Regions from separate parts of the Actinoplanes sp. SE50/110 genome, predicted to be linked through region 2. Evidence: riboswitches for the same ligand, from Rfam matches in the RefSeq annotation. Region 2 holds a riboswitch; each other region holds the start of a gene.
What was found. Region 2 has a riboswitch for cyclic di-AMP ahead of ACSP50_RS02295 (hypothetical protein). Riboswitches for the same ligand answer to the same signal wherever they lie in the genome.
Positions count from the first base shown of each region.

Region 1: it holds a riboswitch for cyclic di-AMP, as region 2 does, so the genes downstream of both, ACSP50_RS05870 (NlpC/P60 family protein) here and ACSP50_RS02295 (hypothetical protein) in region 2, are expected to answer to the same signal.
Region 3: it holds a riboswitch for cyclic di-AMP, as region 2 does, so the genes downstream of both, ACSP50_RS44330 (C40 family peptidase) here and ACSP50_RS02295 (hypothetical protein) in region 2, are expected to answer to the same signal.

Region 1 covers NZ_LT827010.1:1,320,871-1,325,422, forward strand. Annotated here, with positions in the region: gene ACSP50_RS05870 (NlpC/P60 family protein) at 1-977, opposite strand, end outside; cyclic di-AMP (ydaO/yuaA leader) riboswitch at 993-1,120, opposite strand; gene ACSP50_RS05875 (DUF3817 domain-containing protein) at 1,277-1,597, opposite strand; gene ACSP50_RS05880 (hypothetical protein) at 1,620-2,036, opposite strand; gene ACSP50_RS05885 (DUF6158 family protein) at 2,125-2,364, shown strand; gene ACSP50_RS05890 (DUF1360 domain-containing protein) at 2,436-2,951, shown strand; gene ACSP50_RS05895 (hypothetical protein) at 2,952-3,158, opposite strand; gene ACSP50_RS05900 (GAF and ANTAR domain-containing protein) at 3,511-4,341, shown strand; gene ACSP50_RS05905 (antibiotic biosynthesis monooxygenase) at 4,486-4,552, opposite strand, start outside.
Region 2 covers NZ_LT827010.1:520,695-525,246, forward strand. Annotated here, with positions in the region: gene ACSP50_RS02290 (hypothetical protein) at 1-757, opposite strand, end outside; cyclic di-AMP (ydaO/yuaA leader) riboswitch at 761-894, opposite strand; cyclic di-AMP (ydaO/yuaA leader) riboswitch at 1,103-1,248, shown strand; gene ACSP50_RS02295 (hypothetical protein) at 1,247-2,293, shown strand; gene ACSP50_RS02300 (ABC transporter ATP-binding protein) at 2,349-3,119, opposite strand; gene ACSP50_RS02305 (ABC transporter permease) at 3,112-4,014, opposite strand; gene ACSP50_RS02310 (TetR/AcrR family transcriptional regulator) at 4,202-4,552, shown strand, end outside.
Region 3 covers NZ_LT827010.1:6,888,699-6,893,250, reverse strand. Annotated here, with positions in the region: gene ACSP50_RS30755 (pyridoxamine 5'-phosphate oxidase family protein) at 1-331, shown strand, start outside; gene ACSP50_RS30750 (nuclear transport factor 2 family protein) at 328-810, shown strand; gene ACSP50_RS44330 (C40 family peptidase) at 934-1,461, opposite strand; cyclic di-AMP (ydaO/yuaA leader) riboswitch at 1,531-1,707, opposite strand; one part of gene ACSP50_RS30740 (IS5 family transposase) at 1,880-2,367, opposite strand; one part of gene ACSP50_RS30740 (IS5 family transposase) at 2,367-2,697, opposite strand; gene ACSP50_RS30735 (zinc-binding dehydrogenase) at 3,169-4,263, opposite strand; gene ACSP50_RS30730 (sedoheptulose 7-phosphate cyclase) at 4,260-4,552, opposite strand, start outside.

The DNA of each region.
Region 1 (4,552 bases), 800 kb from region 2:
GAGATCCGGCCGTATCCCTGTACGGGCATGATGTTGATCGTGCGGCGGGTCACGTCGGCGCCACCGTGCGGTGCGTCGATGACCATGCCGCTGCCGACGTACAGCGCGACGTGGCCACCGTCGCGATAGAACACCAGGTCACCCTGCTTGGGGACGAACCCCGCGGTGCCCGCCTTGATGTAGGTGACACCACTGGCGTATCGCTGCTCGGACGCGCTGTGTGGCAGCGAGTGCCCGGCCGCGGCCCAGGCGGCCTTGGTCAGACCCGAGCAGTCGTACGAGTTGGGACCCTCGTCCCCGAAACCGTACGGCTTGCCGATCTGCTTGTACGCGAAGGCGACCGCCACCCCGGCGTCACCGGAGCCCTTCGGGATCGGGCCGGTCCACGAGCCGGAGCTCTGCGTCGGCTTGCCGTACAGTTCCTTCTGCGTCGCGGTCAGCTTCTGCAGATCCTTGGTGTACTTGGCCTTCTGCGCGTCCAGCTCCTTGAGCTGCAGCGCCTGCTTCTGCTCGGTGGCCTTGAGCTCGGCCTGCCGAGACGTGTAGGTCCGGCTGACCTCGGTGTAGTTGTCGATCTGCGCCTGGTTGGACTTGCTGAGCTGGTCCAGGTAGCTCAGCCGCTCCAGCAGGTCATGCTGGTTGCCGCCGAGGATCAGGGTCATCGGGCCGACCCGGCCGGTCATGTACGACGACGCGGCGATCGCGTTCACCTTCGTGACGGCCTGGTTCTTCGCCGCCTCGGCCGGCTTGAGGGACGCGGTGAGCTTGGCCGCGTCGGTCTGCGTCGCCTTCAGGTCGATGCGGGTCTTGTTGTACGCCTCGGTGACGTCGTCCAGCTTGTTGGAAGCCGCCTCGATCTGCTTCTTCAGCTCGTCCTTGGACGGGGCCGCGTGCGCGGCGGTAGCGCCCGACGTGGTGATCGCCAGCGCGGTCAGCGCGACCACCAGCGCCCGGAGCCTGGTACGGGGGAGTGGCACTGGTCAGGGGGCCTTTCTTCCGCTCATGGCCGCTTACCGGGTTAGCTGACGGGTTCGGACTCGGAAGAGGCGTCCTACCGCGCGTGGCGGATTCACCCCGGAAAGATGGGTCCCCGGCTCGTGAGATTCAGCGGCGTTGGCCGGCGCCACCCGGAGGGTTTGTGGCTGCGGACCGAACCAACCGCATCAACTTATCGGCGCAGAAAACAAAATCAAGTCCTCCGCGCGTGAAATCTGCGAATAGCCGGTCTTGCGAACTTAATCCCGATAACGGGCTGTTATTCGACCCGCGCGCTGCGTTATTTGACGGCCGGTTCCCACGCTACTTCAGTCATCCAGTGCCGGGTCACCTGACGCTCCGCCCAGAACGAGAAGAACGGGATGGTGCCGGCCAGCATCACCAGGATCATCCGGCCGAAGGGCCACCGGGCCCGGCGGGACAGGTCGAAACTGAACAGCAGATAGATCATGTAGAGGAAACCGTGCAGCGGGCCGATCACCGCGACCACCGTGTCGTTGTCGCCGAAGTACTTCAGCGGCATGCCGACCAGTACGAGAACGACCAGGAACACGCCGACGATCCAGGCAATGATCCGGTAACGGGTGAGCGCGCCGCGCACGGGGGTCTCCTTCGAGCTTCTACTACTTGATGATGCGGCCGGGGTAGTCGGCCGGGCGGGCGCCGGGGTGCTCGGCGAGCCAGGTCAGATAGTCGTTGTAGGCGTCCAGCTCCGGGTCGGCCGCCACCGCCTCGGCGGGCCGGACCGCGACCCGCACCGGCCGGCCCACGGCGACCGGGGCGCCCGGAACCCGCTCCGGCTCGGCCGGCTCGGCCTCCGCCCCGGTGTCCCGCGGCTTGCGGAACAACTGGATCTCGCGGACCCAGATGAACACCACGAAACCCGCGAAGACCGGCCACTCGAACATGTAGCCCCAGCTGAGCGAGTTGCCGCCGGTGGCCCGGCTGTACTGCCACCAGCCCAGGCCGAGGCAGCCCGCGGTGAGGATCAGCGCCAGCAGGTGGCGGGCGATCCACGCCGGAGACCACAGCCCTTTCATGCCCCCGAGCCTACCGGCGGGTTTGGCGCGGACCCGCGCGGGCAAGCCACCGGTTGTCCCCGTTCGCCCGCATCGCTGGAGGTGCACCATGACGACAGCGCGACCCGAGACCGGCACCGACACCGGGATCGACCCGGCCGGACTCGCCGACGACGACCTCTTCCGGGAGTTGACCAGCCTCTACCGGACCCGGCTGCAGACCCTGCGGCACGGGCCGGACGCGGCGCTGGACAACCATTTCCGGCGCACCGCGGAGCTGGAGACCGAGTACATGGCGCGCTTCCCCGGTCGTGAGGTCGACCCGGAGCGGCTGACCCAGGCCTTCTGACCCGCTCGTGTCTCCCCCACCCCGGTTCTGGACCCGCCCGGCTTCTGACCAGCTTGAAAGGACCCCCCACGATGTCCAGCCTGCAGGCCCGGGTCGCCGAGGTGGCCCGCGCTTACGCCCCGCACGACCACCGGCCGCTGGGCGGCTACCTGGTGGCGATGGGCGCCTTCGGCACGCTCGCGGCCAGCCTCGCGGCGGCCGCCAAGCTGACCGGTAAGCCGGTGCCGGAACGCCCGGCCATGACCGACGTGGTGCTGCTCTCGATTGCCACCCACAAGATCAGCCGGCTGATCGCCAAGGACTCGGTGACCAGCCCGCTGCGGGCGCCGTTCACCCGGTACACCGAGCCCGCCGGGGCGGCCGAGCTCAACGAGGAGGTGCGCGACGAGGGCAGCCCGGTGCGGCACGGCATCGGTGAGCTGATCACCTGCCCGTTCTGCCTGGCCGCCTGGATCGCCACCGGCCTGACCGGCGGGCTGGTCCTGGCGCCCCGGCTGACCCGGCTGGTGGCCACCGCGTTCACCGCGACCGCTGTCTCGGACTTCCTGCAGATGGCCTACAGCATCGCCAAGGAGCGGGCCGAGTGATCAGATCGCCGGGGCGCTGAGTGCCTCGGCGGCCTCGTCCTGCAGGTATTCGCCCTCGGGCAGCGCGTCCACCCGGGTGAGCAGGCTCGCCGGCAGGTCCTCGGCGATCGCCCGCCGCTGCAGATCGCCGCTGCTCATCCGTTCCTCGGCGCGGTACGCGCCGTCCAGGAACGCGGCCAGGCGTAGGTTTTCCTCGGATTCGGTCACGGCGGATCGGTACCCGGCGCCGGGCCGGACAAACGTCCGCGGTGTTATTCAGGTCACAAGGGCTCCCGGAATCATGGGCGGGTGCCGAAGGTTGTGAACGGATGCCGGTGTGCCCAGTGTCCCCGGGCCTCACCCATCGCCTGCACGGAATACCGTTCGGCTGGAGCCGTGCTGAGCCACTCGCCGCGAGGCGACCTGCACACCGGCATCTAACGTCTCGCGCGTCCCCGGGGAGCCCCCCGGGGACGCGTCTTTTTCCACGTTCGGGGCCGAGTGGGTTTAAACGGGCAAGACCCCCCGATCGGGGCACCGTAACGAGCCGAACGCGGATCGACATGGCAGTATCCGTCGAGTGTCAGTACCGCAACGTCGCGTACCGGCCGCCCAGCGCGGCATCCGGAACCGCCGGCGCGCCACCCTGGGTGGCGGCACCCCGCCCGGCCAGGCCCGCAGGCTCGTCGCCGGCCGGCGGCCCCGGCACACCTCCACGGCGGCGGCCGCCGCGCCGCACCCGGTCGAGCTGGCCGGGCTGCTACACGAGGTCAGCGTCCGGCTGCTGACCGCCGACACGGTCCGCTCCGCACTCGACCGGCTGGCCGGGCTCACCGTCGCCGCACTGCCCGGTGCGGTCCGCTGCTCGGTCGCGCTGATCAGCGAGGGCGGACCGATCACCGTCGCCGCCGCCGGGTCCGCCGGCGAGACGTCCGACGCGCGGCAGTACGCCGACGGCAGCGGTCCCGGGCTGGAGGCGGCCCGCACCCGGACCCTGGTCACCAGCGAGGATCTGGGGGCCGACGACCGTTGGCCGGAGCTGTCCGGCCCGGCCCGCGCGGACGGCATCGTGGCGGTCGCGTCGGTTCCCCTCGACGTCCGCCGGCACGCGGTCGGCGCGCTCACCGTCGGGCTCGGCGCGCCCGGTCCGGTCGCGCCGGAGGTGCTGCTCACCGTGATGGCGGTGGCCGGCCAGGCCGAGGTGCTGATCGGCGAGCTGCACCGGCGGGAGGCACTGACCGAGGGCGCCGCGGTCGACCGGGCGGTCGGCGTGATCATTGCCCAGCGCGGCTGCGGCGTGCAGGAGGCGTACCGGATCCTGCACGACAGCGCGCAGCGGCTCGGCCTGGACCGGGTCACGGTCGCCGAGCGGCTGGTCGCCGCCGCTGCCCGCGACCGCGACCAGTCCTGACCCGTCACCCGTCACCCGTCCGCTGCCGCGACCGCGACCGCTACCAGTCCTGACCCGTCATCCGCCCGCCGCTGTTGCCCGCGACCGGCGCTGACCTGTCAGCCGCCCGCTGCCGCTGCCCGCGACCGCTCCTGACTTCTCGCCTCAGTCCTGCTTGGTGACGTGCTGGATGACCTCGAATTCGAGGAGGGAGGCGCCGGAGGCCACCGGC
Region 2 (4,552 bases):
TGAAGCCGGCTTTCTTCACCTCCTGGTAGAGGTGCAGGGTGCGCTTGGTGATGCAACCGCTGGTGGTCGGGTCGTCCACGGTGCAGGACTCGGGCGAGAATCCGCCGCTGGAGTTGCGCGGCGCGGGGGCCGCGACCTTGGACGTCGCGTCGACGAAACCGGCGGTGATGGTCTTGTTGATGCCGGTGCCACCACCGAGCAGGTCGAGCTGGCTCTCCGCAGTGTCGTGCTGCTTCTGCTGGATGGAGAGCTGCTGCTGCTCGTTCTTCAGCTCGGCGTCGAGCGCCGACTTGCTGTTGGTGATCGTGGCGAGCGTGGTGTTCAGATCCTTCAGCTTGTCGTCGTTGAGCTTGTTGATCTCCTCAAGACCGATGGCCTTGTGCAGGAAGTCGCTCGACGAGTCGGCCCGCAGCAGGAAGCCGACCGTGGTGAGCTGGCCGATCTGGTACTGCTGCCGGGCGATCGCGTTGACCTCCGGGATCAGCGCGTCGCGGCGCTTCTCCGCGGCGGAGATCTGGGTGGCGAGGTCCTTCTGCTTCTTCTGCGAGGCCTCGACCGCGAGCTTGGCGTTCACGTACCGCCGGTTGGTCGCCTCGATCTGATCGGAGAGGTCGTCGCCGTCGTCACCCTCCGAGGGTGTCGTCGACGAACTGCCGCTCGGCGCGGCGTGTGCCGGCGTGACGGGCGCCACGAATATCGTGGTGGCCACGAGCGGCGCCAGGGCAAGCATCAGCCACCGGCGGGGACGTGCGGTCATCAACTATCCTTCCTAGTCACCGCCGACCGAGTTAGCTGACGGGTTCGGGACGGAAGCTATCCCTACCGCTTATCGCGGATTCACCCCAACTACCTGGTTCCCCGGCTCACCTTTCGGTGATTGGGCGGCGGCCTGCCGGCAACTCGGGGGCGGTGCCGTCCTGGCAGGACCGGCGGCCAGTTTACCTGAGATATCTCCGGACATCAGGGTCCGGGAAATGGCAAAGCTGTTACCGCCCAACGACTTTCCGTAATCGCCACCACCATTGGTGACCGCCTCGTAGCAATCGGTGCGAGAACTGTCGATTCCTCGATCGAGTGGGTATGGTCTGATGCGGTTCCCACCCGGGGACCGCCGCCTAATCGCAGATCCTGAGAATTCTGAGCGAGCCGGGGATCCACATTCTTCCGGGGTGAATCCGCGCCAGCGGTAGGGGTTTCCTTCGTCCCGAACCCGTCAGCTAACCCGGCCGGCGGCCGACGGAAGGAAATGGACCCTGTGCAGGATGTGACGGCACGGCGACGATGGGCAGCCGTTCTCGCGCTGCTGGTCGCCGCATGCGGGATCGCCGGCGTGACCACGCCGGCCGCCGCCGCTCCCCGGCCCCTGGCCGCCCCGGGGGAGTCCGGTGACGACGGTGAGGGCGGCTCCAAGTCCCTGCTCGACAAACTCGACGAGGCCTCCAAGGGTTACGTCACGGCCAGTGCCAAGCTCAAGCAGTCCCGGGCCGAGCAGACGAAACTGGCCGCCGAGCTCAAGCAGCTCGACGCCGACATGGGCCCGCGGCAGGCCGCGCTGAACAGGTACGCCGCGCAGGCGTACACGATGGGCCGGTTGGGCCCGCTGAGCGCGCTGCTCACCGCGAACACCTCGGCCGGGTTCCTGGACCGGGCCCAGATGCTCGGCACCGTGGCCGCCAAGCAGACCCTGGCGCTCGACGAGCTGAAGGCCACCCGGGCCGGTCGGCAGCAGGCCAAGGCCGCGATCGACCAGGCGGTCACCGACCAGGCGAAACTGACCAAGGTGATGGCCGCCCGCAAGACCCAGGCCGAGCAGGCGCTGAAGAACGCCAACCAGGGCGGCGACTCCGGTGGTGACAACTCCGGCGGCGGCAGCAGCTCGAACGCGGACAAGCCCGGCGGCAGCCTGGCCGGCGGCTGCACGGTCGACGACCCGACCACCACCGGCTGCATCACGCCGCGCCTGCTGTTCGCGATGAAGCAGGCGCAGAAGGCCGGCTTCACCCACTACGTCGCGTGCTTCCGGCATCAGAACAGTGGGGAGCATCCGAAGGGGCGGGCCTGCGACTTCGCCGCCGACAAGGGCGGCTTCGGCGGGGTGGCGACCGGGAGCAGCAAGACCTACGGCACCGACCTGGCGAACTACTTCATCCACAACTCGGACACCCTCGGCGTCCTCTACGTGATCTGGTTCAAACGGATCTGGTTGCCGAGCAGCGGATGGAAGGCGTACAGCGGGGTCGGGGGGACGCCCTCGACGGACCACACCAACCACGTACACCTGTCGGTCATCTAGAAACCGCAAGAAGCCCGGGCCGATGGCCCGGGCTTCTTGCTGGGGACGAGCGAACCTACTTCTTCATGTAGGTCTCGTACTCCTTGAGTACGTCCTCGGTCGGGCCGTCCGCCCGGATCAGCCCCGACTCCAGCCAGATGACCCGCTCGCAGGTGTCCCGGATCGACTGCTCGCTGTGGCTGACCAGGAACACCGTGCCGGCCTGGGCGCGCAGCTCGCGGACCCGGGCCTCGCTGCGGCGGCGGAACTTGGCGTCACCGGTGGCCAGCGCCTCGTCGATGAGCAGCACGTCGTGCTGCTTGGCGGCGGCGATCGAGAAGCGCAGCCGGGCGCCCATGCCGGACGAGTACGTCCGCATCGGCAGCGAGGCGAAGTCGCCGCGCTCGTTGATCCCGGAGAAGTCGATGATCTCCTTCTTGCGCTCCTTGACCTCGGCCGGGGTCATGCCCATGGCCAGGCAGCCCAGCTCGACGTTGCGCTCGCCGGACAGGTCGTTCATCAGGGCCGCGTTGACGCCCAGCAGCGACGGTTGGCCGGCCGCGTAGATCGCGCCCCGGTGCACCGGCAGCAGACCGGCGACGGCACGCAGCAGGGTCGACTTGCCCGAGCCGTTGCTGCCGATCAGGCCGACCGCTTCACCCTTGTAGGCGACGAAGCTGACGCCCTTGACCGCGTGCACCTCGCGCACGTTCGCCGAGTTGGTCTTGGTGACCAGGCGCTTGAGCGCGGAGACCGGGCTGACCTGGTTGGCGCCGATCGCCCCGACGATCTTGTAGACGATGTGGGCGTCATCGGCGATGACGGTGGGGATCCGCTCGTCAGCCACGGCCGTAACCCTTCTCTCCACGCCAGAAGTACAGGAAGCCGGCGGTGCCCACGACCACGGCCCAGATCACGCCCTCGATCCACAGCATCTTGGGGGTGCCGACGAGCTCCTGGCCCTCCATCAGCGAGTGCCGGTACAGCTCGACGAAGACCAGCATCGGGTTCGCCTCGATCAGGTGCAGCTTCCACCCCTGCAGGGCATGGGCATGGGTGAAGCGGGTGACCGGGTAGAGCACGGCCGAGCCGTACATCCAGAACCGCATGATGAACGGGACCAGCTGCTTGATGTCGCGGAACGTGGAGCCGAGCCGGGCGCCGCCCATGGCCAGGCCGAAGTTGAACAGCGACTGCAGCAGCATGACCGGGAAGATCAGCAGCCACTGGACGGTGATCGGCTCGTGGCAGAGCAGCACGATGATCAACAGCACGCCGGTGGCGGTGATGAAGTTCCGGATCTCCACGAGCGCGGCGGACAGCGGCAGGCTGGCCCGCGGGAAGTGCAGCGCCCGGATCAGGCCCAGGTTGCCGGTGATCGAGTTGACGCCCTGCGACACCGTCGACTGGGTGAAACCGAAGACGAACACCCCGATGCACAGGTACGGGATGAAGTTCGGATTGTTCGCGCCGGTGCCGATGATGACACCGAAGATGACGTAGTACACCAGGGCGTTGATGGCGGGGGTGAGCACCTGCCACAACGTGCCGAGGTTCGTGGTGCCCAGCGTGGACACCGTCTTCGCCTTGGCGTGCGCGGTGATGAAGTACCGATAACCCCACACCTGGCGGGCGTACTCCAGCGGTCCGAGCAGGCGCCCGGACGAGCTCAGGCCGTGCCGCCGGGCGAGTTCCTTGAGGGGAATCCCGGTAGCGGCATCGGCAACCGCTGTCTCTGGCATGGAGTGGTGCTCCGATCTCGTCGGCCGGTACGAGGCGGCGGACTCCGGTGACTTGCCTTCAGACACAGGTAGCAGCATGACAGGCGCCCGCCGACGTCGATAGAACGGGTTCGTATCGACGTGGGAGGAACGGTAACTCACCGAACGGCGGAACGCAACCGTTACGTCGTAGCGCTATAGTTACCGCGTGGCGACAGTGAAGCGCGCACCGGCCGGAGCGGCGGTGCTCCGGAATGACATCACCGTGGCGATCCGAAACGCGGTCATGAGTGAGCTGGCCGAGGTCGGTTACGGCCGGCTCTCCATTGAGGCGGTGGCCCGGCGGGCCGGCGTGGGTAAGACGGCGATCTACCGGCGCTGGTCCAACAAGCTGGAGATGGTACTTGAGATCATCACCGATGTCGCCGGTCGGAAGGTGCCGGTGCCCGACACCGGCAGCTTCGCCAGCGATCTCGACCTGCTGATGATGATCGTCAGCCGGGCGTTGCAGCATCGGGTCGCTTCGCAGATCATCCCCGACCTGATGGCCGAGGCGGCG
Region 3 (4,552 bases), 2.9 Mb from region 2:
CCTGATGGACTACGCCCACCGTCGACGACTCAAGATCCTGGGAACGGCAACCGTCCACGACATCCGCGACGGCATGCCGGCCCACCTCGCCGGCAGGTTCGGCACCCTCCGCACGCCCGGCGTGGTGGAACGGCTCATCACCGTCGAGGTCCACAGCTACGACTGGAACTGCCCGCAACACATCACGCCACGCTGGAACGAAGCCGAACTGCACGACGCTCTCGCGCCGATCCGTGACCAGCTCACCCAGCTCCAGGCGGAGAATGACGCCCTGCGCGACATGGTTCGCCGAAACCGCTTCCAGCAGCACCCGTCCCAGGAGACCTCATGACCAGAGACCCATCCAGCACGCCGCAACCCCCACGGCATCCGCTGCCACCCTTCACTGTCGACACCGCCCGCGCCAAAGTCCAGGCCGCCGAGGACGCCTGGAACACCCGTGACCCCCGACGCGTCGCCGCCGCGTACACCCCCGACAGCATGTGGCGCAACCGCGACACCTTTCTGACCGGCCGCGCCGAGATTGAAGCGTTCCTGACCCATAAGTGGAGACGCGAACTGGACTACGCCCTGCGCAAGCAACTTTGGGCCTTCCACGACAACCGCATCGCCGTGCGGTTCCAGTACGAATGGCACGACCCCAGCGGCCAATGGTGGCGCAGCTACGGCAACGAACAGTGGGAATTCGACGAGCATGGATACATGAGTCGTCGCGAAGCCAGCATCAACGACGTGGCGATCAACCCCGACCAGCGACGCATCCACGGCCCCAGGCCGGCCCACGACACCACCGACATCCCCTTGCGCTGAGCGCGGACTCACCAGCATCACGAATCAGGTCGTACGACAGCGCCGCCTGCGCCCGACCGAGACGGGTGCAGGCGGCGCTGTGTGATGCCCGGACGCGAAGCGCAGGCAGCCGGGTGGACCGACTCAGACCAGGCGCCGGACCACGTAGTTCCTACTCCAGATCTTCTGCTTGGTGACCGTCTTGCCGGCCCGCGGGGCGGCCCACATCATGCCGCCACCGGCGTAGATGCCGGCGTGCGTGCCGTACGAGCCGTCACGGATGATGATCAGGTCACCGGGGCGGGCCCGGGACTTGGCGATGGCCTTGCCGTACCGCTGCTGCAGGTTCGCCTTGTGCGGCAGCTTCTTGCCCGCCGCCTTCTTGTAGACGTACATGGTGTAGCCCGAGCAGTCGAACCGCTTGGGCCCGGCGGCGCCGAACTTGTACAGCTTGCCCTTGTGCTTGGCCGCTTCGATCATGATCCGGTTCGCGGCCGCCCGGGACACTGCCGCCTTGGACTGGGACGCCACCGCCTTGAGGGTGAGGCCGCTCTGGCTGAATGGCACGCTTGTCTGTGAGAACACCTGCGTGGTGGTGACGGCCGGCGACCTGGTCGCGGCGGAGGCCGACTGCGGTGTGTCGAGGAGACCGGTGAGAAGACCGAGACCCACGGACAGGGCGATAGTGCCGGCTCCCAGGGTACGGGCGGGTCGGCTCGAAGTGCTTACGCGCACGGTGAAGGAATCCCTCCGGCACGCCTGCGAGGTTAGCTGTCGGATTCGGGCGCGAAGGTTGCCCGGCCGCACACTGGCGGCTTCACCCCAAGGTCCTCACGTCCCGGGCGCCGCAGTACGGCGTGCCGGTCGAGGACCGATGATGGTTCCCCCGTCCCTGCCCCCGATTGCCTCATGACTCGTCATGCGGGTTCGTGCGGCCGGACCGGGGCAGGGCTCGGCGTGGTCCGATCGACACGACCGGCGAGCACGTGCCCGCCGCTCTTCCTTAATAGCCCAGCCCACCGGGTTGTTCCGGAATCCGGTCGGTCACGTTGAGTGAATGTTGCGGTCATGGCTGCCTGATTTAAAACTCCTAACACGATCTCTGATCGGTCCAATTGATCAATCTGCGCCAGCAGATCAGGACGCAGGCAAGGCTGACGAAGCCGTCGTGGATGTCGAGGCGGCGCTCCCAGCGAACAGCCAATCGGCGGAACTGATGCAGCAGAGCGAAGGTCTGCTCGACGACGTACCGGAGCTTGCCGAGGCCCTTGATCCCGGTGGCCTTCGGTTTGGGGATGAGGGGTTCGGTGCCACGTTCACGGCAGGCCTGGCGGAACGCCGCACTGCTGTAGGCCTTGTCAGCCAGCAGCGCCGCGAACCGGCGCCGAGGCCGGCCCAGCCTGCCGGCGATCGGCGGGTAGCAGTCGAGCAGATCCAGGGCACGTTTGATGTCAGGTACGTTCGCGCCGCTGGTCAGCACGTAGATCGGGGTGCCGTTGCCGTCGCAGATCAGGTGGTGCTTGGAGCCGGGCTTGCCCCGGTTGACCGGCGACGGGCCTGTCCCGGCACCCCCTTTTTAGCGTCGATGTGACTGGCGTCAATCGCCGCTCTCGACCAGTCGATCCGGTTCGCCGCGTTCAGCTTGTCCAGCAGTATCTGGTGGACCTGGTCGAACACGCCTGCCTCGGTCCACCGCTGCAGCCTGCGCCAGCAGGTCATCCCCGAGCCGAACCCGAGCTCCTGCGGCAGGTCCTCCCAGCCGATCCCGGTGTGCAGGACGAACAGGATGCCCTGCAAGCACAGCCGGTCCGGCACCGGCCGCGGTCCCGGCGCCCTCGCTGGCCAAGCAGGCAGCACCGGCTCGATCAGCTTCCACAACTCGTCATCGACGACCCAGGCCTTGCTCACGAAGACCGGAACGAGACTGATCCTCACTCCGCAACGCTGATGAACATCGATTCAACAGATCGTGTTAGGTGCTTTTAGAAGGCCGGTGCCGGAATATCCAACGCCCGCTGTGTACATACAGTAACGGAAAGCTGATATTGATCTGTGAAAGGGAACACGAGGAAATTTGAGCCGCTGGTCTGCGTCACCTCGTAGCGATCCTCCGGTCCGCTACGACAGGCCAACCGCCGGTCCGGCGATTTCGGCCGATCGGCCGGTCGCCGTCGCCCTAACCGGGGCCGCCCGGGTGGCGACCTGACGACCGCCCGCCGGAAGACACATAGGCCCGCGGCGATTGCAAGCACAGCAGCGACACCGAACATGTCCACGGTGAGCAACCCGGCGCTCAGGCCGAACGCGCTGTACTCAGATGTCACCTATCGGTGCAGCAGAGCCGTTCGCTCGGCTTACTGGCAGGTGTCGTCATGCCACCTACTTCAAATCCTCGATGGTCGTTGTCCAGTCTGGCCTCCGACGAGAGCCGTCGGGCATCGTCGGATCAATTGCCACCTTGATGTACTCGGCGCGGCCGCTTGGGCGCGTCCCGCCACGAGCCATGCGCTCGACTTCGAGGCCTGCGACGTCCAGTGCGAGCACGTGTGTAATCAATGCGCCGAACCGTTCGGCGTGTTCGATGAGCAGGTCCTGAGCCTCAGCCATGTGTGCCGCTGACGTTCCTCGATGGCCGGTAAGCGACACCTGCTTACCACCACGAGTCCGTGCAGGGGTCACAGCGCCGAGTACCGGCGAGCCACACACGTTGGATCGGCGGATCTGACCCAGATCCACACCGGGCAGGTCGGGGTGCCGGTCGTTGGTGCCGAACCCGCCCAGTAGGTCAATCGTGGCGTTGTCCCCGACAGCGTCCAATGCGTCGGCCAGCGCGCCGTGAGCACCTTCTCTCGGTAGGCAGATGAACGCACCGTCAAGGCGGGCCGCACGACGTTGATCCAACTTCGTCGACGTCTGTGTGGACAGCAGCTGCACAGTGGAGCGCAGAAAGGCCAGCCGGTCGGTACGGCGATGAATTAGGTGAGCACGGACGCCACGAATCTCTGCGACCAGGGCGACAAGCACTCCGGTCGTGCCAGCGCCCCAGATCCCTACCGAGGAGCGGGGTGCCGCGAGTTCCCACCCATAAAGCACTGCCGCCAGCGGTTCCACGAGGACGGCTAGATCGGCAGGCAGGTTCGGCGCAGCCGACACCAGAGGCGGCCTCCCCGGGGCATCGAGATAACGCTGGTGGATACCATCGTAGCTGTGCCCGAGGATGCGATCCTGGTCATCGGGGTCAACCGGATTGAACAAGACGTAGCGTCGCTCGTCCGGGAGTATTCCGAGCCCTTCATGACCAAGGATCCGGGCAGCGTCGGGCCGCGCATTCCGTAGTATCTGCAGGTCTGTTCCGCATACGCCGGCTCGGAGGATCTGAATCGCTTCAGGATTGCACGAGCCAGCGAATCGCAGGGTTAAGCCTCCGTTTTCGCGGACAAGCGCTGCGTTCTCATGCCGTCCGTCGCCGGTCATACCTGGGCCTCTTCCGCCTGGGCGAACATGGCGAGCAACTCGCCCGCGCGCGCGAGCTCGGCATTGGTCACACCCTCAACGAATTCGGCGGCGCCGATGCCGACGGGAAGCGGGCAGTACTGATTACCGTTTCGGTGCCGGGTCGACTCTTCAAGACCTTCCTGAAGTAGGTCGACATCGCATGTCGGGTGCGTGATCGGAAGGGAGTACCGGTGCAGCAGGTTCAGTATGCGCTTCACGTCGGTGGCCGAGATCAGACCGCGTCCGTATGCCAGTGCGCAGCAAAGTG